Regions from separate parts of the Gordonia sp. 135 genome, predicted to be linked through region 2. Evidence: riboswitches for the same ligand, from Rfam matches in the RefSeq annotation. Region 2 holds a riboswitch; the other holds the start of a gene.

Region 1 (7,289 bases), 2.0 Mb from region 2:
GCTGTCGGTCTCCGGCGACATCGCGAAGGGACCCTGGAACCTCGCGGCCGTCTACTGGACGCCGAAGGGGCTCGTCGAAGACGAGCAGCCCCAGGCGTCGGGTGAGACGTACACGGTCACGCTGAAGACGGCACCCGAATTCGTCCTGCTGGGGGTCACCGTCTACCCGGCGTCGGCCCGGTTGACGCAGAACGACGAGATCATCCCGCGCGGAGTGCTGGCAGCACAGACCGCACCGGAGAATTTCCTGCAGTACCTCGGCTGACACCGCGGCGTCGAGGTCGGCGCTCGACGACCGGGGTTCAGCTCTCGAGTTCGCGGGCGACCGCGCGCACGACCTCGGAGATCCGCTGCGCGGTCTTGCGGTCGGGGTAGCGCCCCTTGCGCAGGTCCGGCTGCACCTTGCCCTCGAGCAGGGTGATCAGATCGGCGACCATGCCGTGCAGTTCATCGGGGGTGTGCCGCTTGGTGTCCTTGCGGGCGGCCTCGCGCACGTTCTTGGACACGCTCGGCGCGGGTTCGAGAACCTTGACGCTCAGTGCCTGCGGCCCGCGGCGACCGGCGGCCATGCCGAACTCCACCCGCTGCCCCGGCTTGAGGGCCTCCACCCCTTCGGGCAGGGCGGACGAACGGACGTAGACGTCCTCACCGCTCTCCTGAGCGAGGAAGCCGAAGCCCTTGTCCGCGTCGTACCACTTCACCTTGCCGGTCGGCACTGTGCTCACCCTCATCTGTACGTCGTAGATCTCTTGCGGATCTGCCTGTCACAACAAAAGACGCCGTCACCCATCACACGACCCACGGCGGAAAGTCCGTATGGGCCCAGACGGATGCAAGGCGCCTGCTGCGCCCCATGGTAGCCAACACCCCACCCCGCGGTCACACCATTACCTCAGCCCAACCCGTCACACCCTTGCGCGACGTCGCCCTCCCGGAGAGTGCACTACCGTAGACGGCATGCAGAAGACGACGTCCCCGCGGCTGCTGCAGGTGGCCATGGTGATCTTCGCGATCGGACTCATCGCCCTCGTGGCCTTGTTCGTGACCCCGCTGGTCACCGACGGCGACACGGCACCGACCTTCGTCTACCTGCTGACCATGTGCGCACCCCTGGGTTTTCTCCTCGGCCTGGTGTACGCACTCCGTGCCGGACGCCGAGCCAGGTGAGGACCCCGTGACAGCGACCATCGACACCACCCCAGACCTCGCCCCCGTCTCCGACGCCAAGGCTCTCCGGGCAGCGTTCAGCTGCTTCCCCAGCGGCGTCGTCGCGGTGTGTTGCCTACAGGGTGAGGGAGATTCGACCACGCTGATCGGAATGGCGGCGAGTTCTTTCACCACCGTCTCCCTCGACCCTCCGCTGGTGTCGGTGTGCGTTCAGAACACGTCGACGACGTGGCCGCAGATCCGTACCGCGCCGGCCATCGGGGTCAGCGTCTTCGCCGGCGACCAGACCGACGTCTGCAAACAGCTCGCCGGTCCGTCGGAGCGCCGTTTCGACGGCATCACACCGCTGCGCACCGACGCCGGGGCCGTCTTCGTCCCGAACGCCGCCGCCCATCTGTCGTGCACCATCCACAACGAGATCCAGGCCGGCGACCACACCGTCGTGCTGCTGGAGATCAGCACCCTGCGCGCCGATCCCGGCGTCGAGCCGCTTGTGTTCCACGCCAGCACCTTCCGTGCTCTCGAGGCCCGTAAAGACCCGAACGCCACGTGATCTGCAGGACAGCATGAGCACGGTCGGCCTCGGGATCCCCACGCCACGGTCGATGACGGCCGCGGCACCATCGGACGTGCCCACGCAGGGACCCCTGCGCGACACGTTCGGGCGGGTCGCGAAGGACCTGCGGGTCTCGGTGACCGACCGATGCAATCTGCGCTGTACCTACTGCATGCCGGCCGAGGGACTCGACTGGATGCCCAACGACGCGGTGCTGAGCGCCGACGAACTGATCCGTGTGCTGACGGTCGCGGTCCGGGATCTGGGGATAGAACGCATCCGCTTCACCGGCGGGGAGCCCCTGCTGCGCCGCGACCTCGAGCAGGTCATCGGCGCCGTCGCCGCCCTGCCCCGGCGACCCGAGATCGCGATCACCACCAACGGTCTGGGTCTCACGCGGCGGATCGACGGTCTCGTCGCCGCCGGGCTCAGCCGCATCAACATCTCCCTCGACACCGTCGACCGGGAACGGTTCGCCCAGATCACCCGGCGCGATCGGCTCGACGACGTGTTGGCCGGTCTCGCCGCCGCCAAACGCGCGGGTCTCGACCCCGTCAAGGTCAACGCCGTGCTCCCCGACCGCGCCGACCTCGACGCCATCCCCGACCTGCTCGCCTACTGCCTGGAACAGGGCTACGAACTCCGCATCATCGAACAGATGCCCCTCGACGCCGACCACGCCTGGCAACGGGCCCGGATGGTGACCGCCGACGAGATCCTGGCGACGCTTCGCACACGGTTCGATCTGCTGCCCGATCCGGCACCGCGCGGCAGCGCCCCGGCGGCCACCTGGATCGTCGACGGCCATCGGACGTCACGGGGCCCGGCCAAGGTCGGGGTGATCGCCTCGGTCACCCGCCCGTTCTGCGGCGACTGCGACCGCACCCGGCTCACCGCCGACGGGTCGCTGCGCAACTGCCTGTTCGCGTCGTCGGAGACCGATCTGCGCGCTGTGCTGCGCACGCTGCCCGACGACGAGGTCGACGCCGCCATCGCGGCGCTGTGGCGCACCGACATGTGGCAGAAGGCTCCCGGACACGAGGTGAACGCGGCCGGCTTCGTGCAGCCGACGCGGCCCATGTCCGCCATCGGCGGATAGGCTCGCCCCGATGAACCTCACCGTCCGCTTCTTCGCCGCTGCTCGCGCCGCCGCCGGCACCGAGTCGCGCGTCGTCGACATCGAGCCCGCGGCCACCCTCGGAGACCTCGAGTCGACGCTGTCCGCCGGCAACCCCGAATTGGCGACGGTCCTCGAGCGGTGTTCCTACCTCCGCGACGAAACGGCCTTCACTGACCGTTCACTACAGCTCGGCATCTGCTCGACACTCGACGTCCTCCCCCCGTTCGCCGGTGGTTGACACCACAGCCGCCCTGTGACCTTTCTCACATAACGGAGCGGTAACGAGATGGCCACGGGACCGCATCCGGCGCGATGAACTGCGAGGACGCCGAAAGTTGGTCGGGAGACCAGGTTCTGGAGAAAAAATAAGTTGTGGACAAGCAGGTGAATCGGCCGATCGAAGGACGTACTGTACGAAGCGACCTTCTCGAAGGTCACGGTAAGGAAACAGAACATACGTCCCGCCGGCCGCGCCGAGCCTCGCTCCGCCGGTGGGAACGACCGCACGAAATCTAGGAGCGAGGACGGGGGACCCAACCTCATCCCCTGAGACCGGGCACCACACACGGTGTCCTCGGGGTTAAGTCCCAGGCGCAGAACCGTGGTTAACAAATCATGGTGACGCACTGGGGCCGAGCAGCCTCTCGCTCGAACCCGACAGCTGACTTCGTAGGCGCGTGGAGAGAGGAATTCGATCTATGTCCGGACGTCACCGCAAGCAGACGACCAACTCGACCACCAAGACCATCACCAAGGTCGCCCTCACCGGCGCCGTCCTCGGTGGCGGAGCCGCACTCCTGGGCACCGGTACCGCGAATGCCGCGACCGACGCCGAGTGGAACCAGGTCGCCCAGTGCGAGTCCGGCGGTAACTGGGCCATCAACACCGGCAACGGCTACCACGGCGGCCTGCAGTTCTCGCCGAGCACCTGGAGCGGCCACGGCGGCGGCGAGTTCGCCCCGACCGCCGAGCAGGCCACCCGCGAGGAGCAGATCGTCGTCGCCGAGCGCGTGCTCGCCTCGCAGGGCAAGGGCGCATGGCCCACCTGTGGCGTCGGCCTGTCGGGCCACACCCCGCGCACCGCGCCGAGCGATGTCCCGGCCCCGATCGTCAAGAAGCTCCAGGACGGCAACGGCAGCTTCAGCCTCGTCAAGGCCCCTGAGGCCAGGACCACCGACGACGTCGCCAAGCAGGTCACCTCGGTTCTCACCGATGCCGGTGTGAGCCCCGAGGTCGAGAACCTCTGGAACGCGGCCAAGAACAGCGGTGTCTCGCTGAGCCCCGATCAGATCAAGATGTTCAACGACAACAAGCACCTGCTGCCCAACCCCTGACGAGTAGCAACCCTTACCTGTAGCAGCTCGGACACAATCCGCAGCGCACAGAGGGACCCAGACGAAGGGCCCCGCACGATGACTGATCCGTGCGGGGCCCTTTTCCAATTCTCAGCTGGTTTCCGACAACCCCGCAGCGTCGGAACCGAGAACCTGCAGCAGGGCGAGCGCCTCGGCGTCCGCCGAACCCGCCGGCGCACTGTAGAGAACCAGATGCTGATCCCGCTCGGCGAGCTCCAGCGAATCGCAGTCGACCGTGATCTTTCCGACGACGGGATGCTGCAGACTCTTCCGGAGCGTCGGTGCAGCTGCGACGTCGTGCTGATCCCACAGCCGGGCGAACTGTGCGCTGCCTTCCCGGAGATCCTCGATGAGACCGGCGACCGTCGGGTCGGAGGGATAGCGGGTCGCCGCGAGCCGCAACCTGGCGACGACGTGGTGACGGAACTCCGCGCCGTCGGAGATCCCGTACAGCGGCGCGGCGTCGTCGGTGAGGAACGCCCGACGCGCGAGATTGCGTTCGGCCGGGCCGAGTTCGCCGAAGTCCTCCAGAAGCGCAGCCGCCAGATCGTTCCACGCGAGAACCTCGAAGATCGCCGACATCACGAACCCCGCGGTCTGCGGCATGCGGCCCAACAGGGCGACGATGCTCGGACGCACGTCCCGCCGATGAAGGGCGGTGCGGAGTGGGGCTGTCCCGGCGAGCATGTGCAGGTGATCGGACTCCTCATCGGTGAGCAGCAGCGCACCGGCGATGCCGACGAGCACCTCCGCCGACGGGCGGGGTGCGCGACCCTGCTCGAGGCGTACGTAGTACTCGGTCGAGATGTGTGCGAGCACTGCGACCTCTTCCCGCCTCAGCCCGGGAGTCCGACGCCGGGTACCGGCCGGCAGACCGACGTCCTCCGGCTGCAAACGCTCGCGTCGACTCCGCAGGAAGGAGGCGAGCCCGTGTTTGTCCATACCTCGAGTGTGCGTCCGGTCGGCCGGCGGAGAGTAGTACAGCCTGTGCCTGAATGAGCTCGTCTGTCGCGGCCACGCTGAACGGCATGACACACAACCCCGACATCCGGTCCACCCCGTCCATCGGCCTGCTCCGCGGCAAGGTCGTCTTCATCAGTGGCGCCAGCCGCGGAATCGGCGCCGCCGCAGCTCATCTGTTCGCCCACGAGGGCGCCTCGGTCGTCCTCGGTGCGCGCGGCCTCGATGCCCTCGAGCAGATCGTCGACGACATCCGGTCGACCGGCGGCACCGCCGACGCGGTGGCCCTCGACCTGGCCGACGACGCGAGTGTCCACGCCGCGATCGACCGTGTCGAGGAGCTGCACGGCCGCCTCGACGGCGCGTTCAACAACGGTGCCGTCGTCCAGGAGGTACCCGGTCAGCTGCAGGACACCACGGCAACCGACATCGACCGGCAGTTCGCGGTGAACTTCCGCGCGCACTGGATCGCGATGAACGCCGAAGCGGCGCTGATGCGGCGCAGTCGCGGCGGCGCGATCGTGAACACCTCGAGCATCGGGTCACGACGCGCCAACCCCGACCTGCCCGCCTACGGCGCGATGAAGCGCGCGCTGAACAGCATCACCGAGACCGCGGCCGTGAGCTGGGCCCGCGACGGCATCCGCGTCAACGGGCTCACGCCCGGGGGCACCGCCACCGAGATGATCGACGAGTGGGAGGCGGCCAGCCCGGGCGTCACCCGCTGGATCAGCGACTCCACCCCGCTCGGCCGGATGGCCGAACCGCGGGAGATCGCCGAGGTCGCCGCGTTCCTGCTCAGCGACCGCGCCTCCTTCGTCACCGGCGCGATCGTGCCCGTCGACGGTGGCGCCGGGGCCTAGGCCGAGTTGATCCACTCCTCGGTGCCGTCGTCGTAGTACTGGTGCTTCCACACCGGGATACGCGCCTTGACCTCGTCGACGAGCCGGGCACACGTCTCGAACGCGGCGCGGCGATGGTCGGCGGCCACGGCCACCACGAAGGCGACGTCGCCGATCTCGAGTTCGCCGACGCGGTGCGAGACGGCGACCGCGCGGACACCCTCGACCGCCGACACCTCTTCGACGACCTCGGCGAGCACCTTCGGCGCCGTCGGATGGGCGGAATAGTCCAGTTCGGCGACGGTCCGGCCGCCGTCGTGATCGCGGACCGCCCCGACGAAGCCGACGATCGCGCCGGCCTTACCGTCCGAGGCGTCGGCGACCATCGCCTCGTGATCGGCGAGCCCGATCGGGGTGTCCGACACCGCGGTGTGTACAACCACTGCCATTTCGAGAGTCCTGTCCTGTCGCGGCGATCGGGGGACGATCAGTGATCCCCGCCGCGGATCTGGTCGAGAGCATGGTGCACGACGCCGGTGAGCACGGTCAGGCCGTCCCGCACACCGCCGGTCGAGCCCGGCAGGTTCACCACCAGTGTGGTCCCGGCGATGCCGGCGAGGCCGCGGGAGAGCACGGCCGTCGGCACCTTCGGCAATCCCGCTGCGCGGATGGCGTCGGCGAGGCCGGGGATCTCGACGTCGAGCAGCGGCCGTGTCTCCTCGGGGGTGCGGTCGGTGGGTGACAGACCTGTTCCGCCGGTGGTGAGCACGAGGTCGACGCCGGCGTAGACCGCGGCGCGGATCGCGGCGCCCACCGGTGGACCGTCGGCCACCACATCGCGTTCGGCGACGCGGAAACCCTGCTCGGCGAGCCAGTCCTCGATGATCGGGCCGGTGCGGTCGGGATAGACCCCGGTGCTCGCCCGCGTCGAGGCCACGACGATCTGCGCGACGCGTTGCCGCGCGGGGTCGGGCGAGGGGTTCTCAGCCATCGGCCGGGTCGTCCCGCAGCCAATCGCCGGATTTGCCGCCGGTCTTCTCGAGCAGACGGATGCCGTCCATGTGTGCACGCTTGTCCACGGCCTTGACCATGTCGTGCAGCGTCAGCCCGGCGACGGCGACCGCGGTCAGTGCCTCCATCTCGACGCCCGTCTGGCCGGAGGTGGCTACGGTCGCGGTCACGTCGATGGAGTCGGTGCCGATGGTGAAGTCGACCTCCACCGACGACAACGCCAGCTGATGGCACAGCGGGATCAACTCATCGGTGCGCTTGGCCGCCATGATCCCGGC
Region 2 (7,289 bases):
TCGAGAAGTTCTCGGTCGACATCGAGGCGATCTACCAGCGGTGAGCCGCGGCGTCGCGTCCCGGCGCCGCCGTCTGGGCCGGGTGTCGGCGCGATCGGTTCCCGGCACTCGCGGGCGGGTCATGGAATCAATACGTCCGGGCACCCGTTGGTGCCACCATGCGAGCGATCACCTACAGCCGATTCGGCGGCCCTGATGTCCTGGAGATCACCGATCTCCCCACCCCCAAGGTCGGTCCCGACTCCGTACTGGTCCGAGTGCGCGCATCGAGTGTCAACCCGGTGGATTGGAAGATCCGGGAGGGGCACCTCGCCGAGGTCCTGGACACCGTGTTCCCGGTGGTTCCGGGTTGGGATGTGGCGGGCGTCGTCGAACAGGTCGGGCTGGACACACCGGAGTTCCAGGTCGGCGACGAGGTGTTCGGTTACGTCCGTAAGGACCTCGTCGGCGGCGAGGTCGCCGGCGGTGCGTTCGCCGATCTCGTCTCCGCACCGGTCCGGACACTCGCACACAAGCCGGCCGCCTGGACGTTCGAGGAGGCCGCGGCCGTTCCGCTCGCCGGACTGACGGCGTATCAGACCATTCGACGGGCCGGCGTGCAGTCGGGCCACACCGTGCTGGTTCATGCCGCCGCGGGCGGCGTCGGATCGTTCGCGGTCCAGATCGCGCGGTCTCTGGGCGCACGGGTGATCGGCACCGCCTCGGGAGCCAATCACGACTACCTCCGAGCCCTCGGCGCCGAGCCCACCACGTACGGCGATGGCCTGGCCGAACGCGTACGTGAGCTCGCTCCCGACGGCGTCGACGTCGTCCTCGACTATGTCGGTGGTGACGCACTCGACTCGGTGCCGGGCGTGCTGCGCGACGGCGGTACCGTCGCCTCCATCACCGATGCTCGGGCGCGTGACGAGTTCGGGGGCGAGTACGTCTGGGTCCGCCCCGACTCCGCGGATCTCGCCGCTCTGGCCCGGCTCGGCGACGCGGGCGAGCTCGAGCCGGAGATCGCCGAGGTCTTCGACCTGGCCGACGCTTCCGCCGCCCACGAGCGCAGCCAGTCCGGGCACGTGCGCGGGAAGATCGTCGTACAGGTGTCGACCGAGGCGTAATTCGGCGACGGACCGGCCTGGCCAGGCGTCGGCCCGCTGAAAAGCGCCCCTCGAATCCGCCCCGGCCCGAGAAGCGCCCCCGATTTCCGCCCCTCGAATCCGCCCCGGCCCGAGAAGCGCCCCCGATTTCCGCCCCTCGAATCCGCCCCGGCCCGAGAAGCGCCCCTGATCTCCGCCCTCCAGCGCCGCACCGCGAGTGATATGCCGGCAGTGCTGTGGAGGGCACTTTTCGGGGGCGGTTCTCGACGCCGCGCGGAAACCGGGGGCGCTTTTCGGGGGCGGTTCTCGACGCGGGGCGGAAACCGGGGGCGCTTTTCAGGGGTGCATTTCAGCAGCCAAGAGGCCCAGGGGCTCAGTGCCTCAGAGCAATTGGCGCAACCGGGCGGCCATCTGACTCCACTGCCAGTTGTCGACGACGAAACGTCGTCCCGCGGCACCCATCTCGGCGGCAGTGGCCCGGTCGCCCAGGATCGACAGGATCGCCATCGCGACGGCGTCGACGTCGGTGCCGTCGACCGTCGTGCCGGTGACACCCTCGACGACCGTCTCCGGCGCGCCGCCGGACAGGCCGGCGACCACCGGCACGCCTGTGGCCGACGCCTCGAGGTAGACGATCCCGAGTCCTTCGACGTCGAGTCCTCCCCCGCGCGTGCGGGACGGCATCGCGAAGACGTCGGCGATGTTGTGGTACGCCGAGAGTTCCTCGGCCGGAACCGATCCGGTGAAGATCACCTGGTCCTCGACACCCGCCCGGGTCGCCAGTGCGTGCAGCTTCTCGGCGTATGGACCTCCACCGACGATGACGAGGACCGCGTCGGGGATCGTCCGGCGGATCAGCGGCAGCGCACGGATCAGCACGTCCTGCCCCTTGCGCGGGACGAGGCGCGACAGACACAGGATCGTCGGCCGGTCCCCCAGTTTGTGGCGGTCCCGGAACTTCTGCCGCAGAACAGGATCGGGCGAGAACCGCGCGACGTCGACGCCGGGCGGCAGGTATTCCAATGCCGCATGCGCACCGAAGGCCGACGCGAATCGACCGCGGGTGTACCGGCTGACGAAGGTGATGACGTCGGTGTGGCGACCGATGTGGCCCAGCACCTGACGTGCGACGGGGAGCATCGACCAGCCGACCTCGTGACCGTGCGTGCTCGCGAGGATGCGTTGTGCACCGGCCCGGCGCATCGCGGGCGCGAGGACGGCCAGCGGCGCGGCCGCACCGAACCAGACGGTCGATATCTGCTCGCGCCGAACGATTTCCGCTGCACGGCGGGCGACGAACGGGGTCGGCAACATCAGCGTCGTGCGATGGCGGTACACCCGGTAGGGAACCTCGGCGTCGAAGTCGATGTGTGATCGGCCGCGCCAGCGCGGCGCATAGACGACGATGTCCTCCGGCGGGAGCAGATCGACCAGGTTCTGCAGGTAGGACTGGATTCCGCCCGGTCGGGGCGGGAAGTCGTTGGTGATCAACAGGGTTCGCCCCATCAGCGGACCTGCCCGTCGAGCCATCGGCCCCATCCGGCGATGAGCTCGTCGCGGCTGACGCCGAGCGCGGCCCGGATCGCAGCGTCCTGGCGAGCCGGATCGGCGGTCGCCGCGACCCCGAGATAGAACCTCTTCAGTCGCGCCTCGCCGTAGCGGTCCGCGACGTAGGCGGCCATCGACCATGCGCTCTGGTAGGCCAGCTGCGAGGTCTGCCCGTCCATCGCGAAGGCCGCATCGTCCGGCAGCGCGGTGGGAGTTCTCCCCGCCCGGACCGCCTCGGTCAGATCGGGTGCGGCGTCGGCGAGACGGCGGTAGGTGCCTTTGCGGCCGACGTATTCGGCCACGCCCTCGGTGATCCAGAGCGGGGCGTCGAGAGCAGTTTGCGCACGGGCTGCAACATGCGTGAGTTCGTGGCGCAACACGACGGCGAGCGTCGGCGGGGCCAGATCATCGGCGGCCGGGGTGAAGACCACGCGCTGGCCGATGGCGGTGCGCCGAGGGAAATCCACCCGGCTGTAGACGGTCGCCGCGGCCGCCGCACCTATCGCGCCGCCTTGCCCGACCAGGGCGGCGAACTCGTCCTGGTCGGAGGTGGTCACGAGCACGGCGCGCCGATCCCAGGACTCTCCCCAGAATGCGGTCACCGCGTCGACGGCGTCGGGCAGCAGCTTGCGCAGGTTCGCCGAAGCCGGGCTGGTGCGGAGATAGCGGGCGATCACCGACGTCCCGCCGGCGGTGGCGGCGTCGGAGACAGACAGTCCGGGCAGTTCCCACAGCTGGGGCGGGGTCGGCTCCCCGCCGAGTGCCCCCGTGTCGCCGACGAGCTTCCACTCGTCGCCGTAGCGGGCGACCACGAACTGGGTCGTCACGACGACCTCGGGTTCGTCGACACCGGGTGCGCGTTCACCACCGAGGGCGTAGCGCAGCTCCACCGGCGCCACCCAGGCGTCCGAACTGCCGTTCGCGTCGAGAAGGCCTTGGACTTCGGCGGGTACCAGTGCCTCGGCCTCCTCCGTGGGGGCCAGCTGGTAGCGGAAACGGGCGAACTGCAACCGACCGTCGGAGTCTCCGCGGACAAACTGCCGGGGACGGAAGTTCTCCGCCGCGGTGACCCAGCGATTCTCGAACGCCGGGGTCGCCGCCTCGTCGAGCAGCGACCCGATCTTCTGCACCTCCCCGGAGGTGATCGTCGCGGTGAGGTCGTCCAGCAGGCGCGTCACGCCCTCGGCACGCTGTTGTTCGTAGGGATTGGCCGGGGTCGACGTCGTCGAGGGGCTGCCACGGGAGATCGACCCGTCGGCCGCGGACGGCTCCTGGCCGCCGCATCCGGTGGTCACACCGATGAGCAGCACGACCGCGGACGCGAGCGTCGGGCGCCAACGCCCGCGGAGTGAAACCACCAGTGGAGTCTAGAACCGACGGCCGGAGTTGAACGGACCGGCCTCGTCGAGCGGGACGACCTTGACCGGGACACCGAAGGTCGAGGCGTGGATGACGTATCCGTCACCGACGTACATCCCGACGTGGTGGGCGTCCGGGTAGTAGATGACCAGGTCGCCGGCCTTGAGGTCCTCGCGGGACACCGGCTGACCGCCGGCCAACTGCGCCTCACTCGACCGCGGGAGGGTCTTGCCGGCCTGCTTGTAGGCCCACACCATCAGACCCGAGCAGTCGAACGAGCTCGGGCCGGTCGCGCCCCACACGTAGGGATCGCCGATGCGCGTCAGCGCGGCTTGGACCGCGACGAGTGCGGCGGCGGTGCCCTTGGGGACGATCCGCGGGTCGAAGTCGAACTTCGGGCCGAGGAGGGCGGCGAGCTGCTTGCCGGTCATCGACTGGTAGATCGCGCGGATCTGGATCGCCTGCATCTGCAGGTCGGCCTGCTTGGTCTGGAGGTCTCCGCGGACCCGTTCGGCGCGCGAGACGGCCTCCGACGCCGCGAGTGCGGTCTGGTCGGCGTCCTTCTTGGCGGCCGCGGTGCGGGCGCGGACCTTCTTGATGGCGGTCAGGTCGGAAGCGGCCTGCCGCGAGATCATGTCGAGTCCCGACATCTGGTCGAGCAGTGCCTGGGGCGAGTCGCTGACCATCACCGCGTAGAGACCGCTGACGCGGGCGCCCTGGTAGCTGGCGCGCACGATGGCGTCGACCCTGGCCTGGTAGGAGGCGAGCTGCTCACGGCTGATGTCGAGTTTGCGCTGGGCGTCGGCCGCGGCCCGCTTGGCCTGCGCAACGATCGAGCGCTGCTTGTCGTACTCGATCTTGGCGTTGTGCATCGCCTCGGTGGTCTTCTCGGCCTCGGTGCCGAGCTGTTTGTATCGATCGAGAAGCTGATCCGCCGATCGCGCGGGCGCGGCCTGGGCCTGCCCGACGCCGCCGGTCGTCAGCGGGACGACGGTCACGATCGCCGCCAGCAGACACAAGGCGAGCATCATCGGGCCCGATCGAGCGCGCAGACGCATCGCGTTCACTAGTCCCTCCCCGGAAAGCACGGTCCAGTCACTCCTCTACCGCTTCGTTCCTCCCCCGCGGACCACCCTAAGTTCCCCCGATGGCCCCCGAGACTGGATCGGGCGGATCGCACAAAGCTCGCGACCCGCCCTCTCCTGATGCTCTTGTTCAGTTGGTCTCAGTACCGCCGGATACCGGTGAGCTGCCATTCCTTGACCGCGTCACGCTTCACGGGCGTGCCGTAGGTCGAGGAGTGGACGAACTGTCCGTTTCCGACGTAGATGCCGGCATGGCCGCCACCGTTGAAGATCATCACGTCGCCCGGCTTGGCCTCGCTGTAGGAGACCGCGCGCCCGCCACCGAGCTGGCCGTAGCTGTCACGGGGGATGTTCTTGCCGGCCTGCTTGTAGGACCAGTAGACGAGACCCGAACAGTCGAAGGCGTTGGGGCCGGCCGAACCGTACGAGTACGGCGAGCCGATCTTGCTCTCCGCAGCCTTGACGGCCTTCTGGCCGGCGGTCAGCTGAGGCTGCCCGAGGGGGGCGCCACCATGCGGACGGAACTGCTGCGGGATCTGGTTCTGACCGATACCCGGGATGGTGAACTGGCCGACGTTGGGGATCTCGACCGTGGCAGCCGGCGACTTCGCGACGGGCTTGGGTGCCGGGGCCGCTTCCGGGGCCTTCTGCTCACCGGGCAGTGCCGGGATCTCGAAGGTACCGAGCGGGGTGTGGACCGGGGCTGCAAGAGCAGGGCCGGCCGCGGCAGCGAGCGAACCGAGCGTGATCGATCCAGCGATCACCGCCTTCTTGGCAACCGTGCTCCCACGATTGGGCTGTTCCAAACGATGTTTGGCCACGAAGCGAGTTCTCCTTCAGTTTCTCCCTGTACCGCCGACCGAGTTAGCTGTCGGGTTCGGGCCGGAAGAGTGGCCCTACGCGTTTTCGGCACAGCCGTATCCCAGAAGGACACGTTTGCGCGTTGACGCGATTCACCCCGATCGGGACAGTCTCAGCTGGTCGTGTCAGTACCGACATCCCTGGCCGCGCTGCCCGAAGTAAGTGGTTCCCCGGTTCGCCCGTGAGGGCGATTGAGCGGTGACTTGTGCGGACCACTTCTGTTGAAGCGGGACGCTCCGCAAAGGTCTCAGAAAGGTTACGAAATCGTCGGCGCTGTGTCCACTAGGCACCGGACACGCAGTTCGCCACCGCTTCTCAGCCCGCCCGGAGTTCGGTCGACGAGATGACGCGAAATGGCTTCTGACGTGCAGTTTTATCGGTTCTTGCAGATCGTGCAGCGGCACTGGTGACCATTGCAGCCGACTGCAACACATCGATCGCGAGGTCCAGTTCCGCATCGTCGTCGAGGGCCTGCACCGTTACCGAAGCTCCACCTTCAACGGGTGCATCGTCCCAGTTCGGGCCACCGAAAAGCACGGTCATCATGCACCCGTCACAGGCGACGGGGCGGGCCGGGCAGGTTGCGCAGTCGACATGCATCGTGTGATCTCCATCTCATCTGGCCGCCGGAGGCGTTTGAACTCCGGATCGGGCGGGTCACGGCGGGCGATTTCGGCGCCGTCGGCGTCGATCTCTCACTTCGAGATGGAGACTAGGGACCACCACCGACAAACTCGCTCGCACAGTGTTCGACACATGCGTCACACGAGTAACAGGTGACGTCGGCGTACGTCCGCGCCGCGGCCCCGGGACCGAAACGGAACGAACGATCGGGGTGTCACATCCGCCGTGTCGGTGCGTCGAACTAATGTTCGCCTCGTGACGCGCAGGGATGGTGGCGGTGCAGCCGCAGGACAGGTGATCTCGGGACAGCTGACCTTCGCGGATCTCGAGGCCGCCGACCAGGCCACCGGCGGCGACGCCATGTCGAGCGAGTTCAGCGATCGCGCTCTGTTCGACACCACGCTCGTCGTCGTCGACCTCGAGACCACCGGCTCGAATCCCGCAGGCGACCGCATCACCGAGATCGGCGCGGTGAAGATCCGCGGCGGCGAGGTGATCGGCGAGTTCGCCACCCTCGTCGATCCCGGCCGGCCCATCCCTCCGCAGATCGTCACGCTCACGGGGATCACGACGGCGATGGTCACCGACGCCCCCCGGATCGAATCTGTGCTGCCCTCGTTCCTCGAGTTCGCCCGCGGCGCGATCCTGGTCGCCCACAACGCGCGCTTCGACATGGGGTTCCTGCGGCAGAACGCCCTCCGGCTCCACCTGGACTGGCCGTTCAGCC

Evidence for each region. Region 2 has a riboswitch for cyclic di-AMP ahead of GKZ92_RS14650 (C40 family peptidase). Riboswitches for the same ligand answer to the same signal wherever they lie in the genome.
Region 1: another riboswitch for cyclic di-AMP. It lies ahead of GKZ92_RS05680 (transglycosylase family protein); the one in region 2 lies ahead of GKZ92_RS14650 (C40 family peptidase).

The regions. Positions count from the first base shown of each region.
Region 1 is NZ_CP046257.1:1,239,507-1,246,795, reverse strand. Features, by position in the region: gene GKZ92_RS05710 (DUF2771 family protein) at 1-265, shown strand, start outside; gene GKZ92_RS05705 (cold-shock protein) at 303-716, opposite strand; gene GKZ92_RS05700 (hypothetical protein) at 958-1,167, shown strand; gene GKZ92_RS05695 (flavin reductase family protein) at 1,175-1,720, shown strand; gene moaA (GTP 3',8-cyclase MoaA) at 1,734-2,822, shown strand; gene GKZ92_RS05685 (MoaD/ThiS family protein) at 2,833-3,081, shown strand; cyclic di-AMP (ydaO/yuaA leader) riboswitch at 3,336-3,535, shown strand; gene GKZ92_RS05680 (transglycosylase family protein) at 3,542-4,177, shown strand; gene GKZ92_RS05675 (helix-turn-helix domain-containing protein) at 4,289-5,140, opposite strand; gene GKZ92_RS05670 (SDR family NAD(P)-dependent oxidoreductase) at 5,194-6,021, shown strand; gene GKZ92_RS05665 (molybdenum cofactor biosynthesis protein MoaE) at 6,018-6,449, opposite strand; gene GKZ92_RS05660 (MogA/MoaB family molybdenum cofactor biosynthesis protein) at 6,488-6,991, opposite strand; gene moaC (cyclic pyranopterin monophosphate synthase MoaC) at 6,984-7,289, opposite strand, start outside.
Region 2 is NZ_CP046257.1:3,238,853-3,246,141, forward strand. Features, by position in the region: gene GKZ92_RS14625 (AMP-dependent synthetase/ligase) at 1-44, shown strand, start outside; gene GKZ92_RS14630 (NADP-dependent oxidoreductase) at 159-1,106, shown strand; gene GKZ92_RS14635 (glycosyltransferase family 4 protein) at 1,467-2,591, opposite strand; gene GKZ92_RS14640 (hypothetical protein) at 2,591-3,991, opposite strand; gene GKZ92_RS14645 (C40 family peptidase) at 4,001-5,050, opposite strand; gene GKZ92_RS14650 (C40 family peptidase) at 5,218-5,898, opposite strand; cyclic di-AMP (ydaO/yuaA leader) riboswitch at 5,916-6,146, opposite strand; gene GKZ92_RS14655 (hypothetical protein) at 6,254-6,484, opposite strand; gene GKZ92_RS14660 (DEDD exonuclease domain-containing protein) at 6,818-7,289, shown strand, end outside.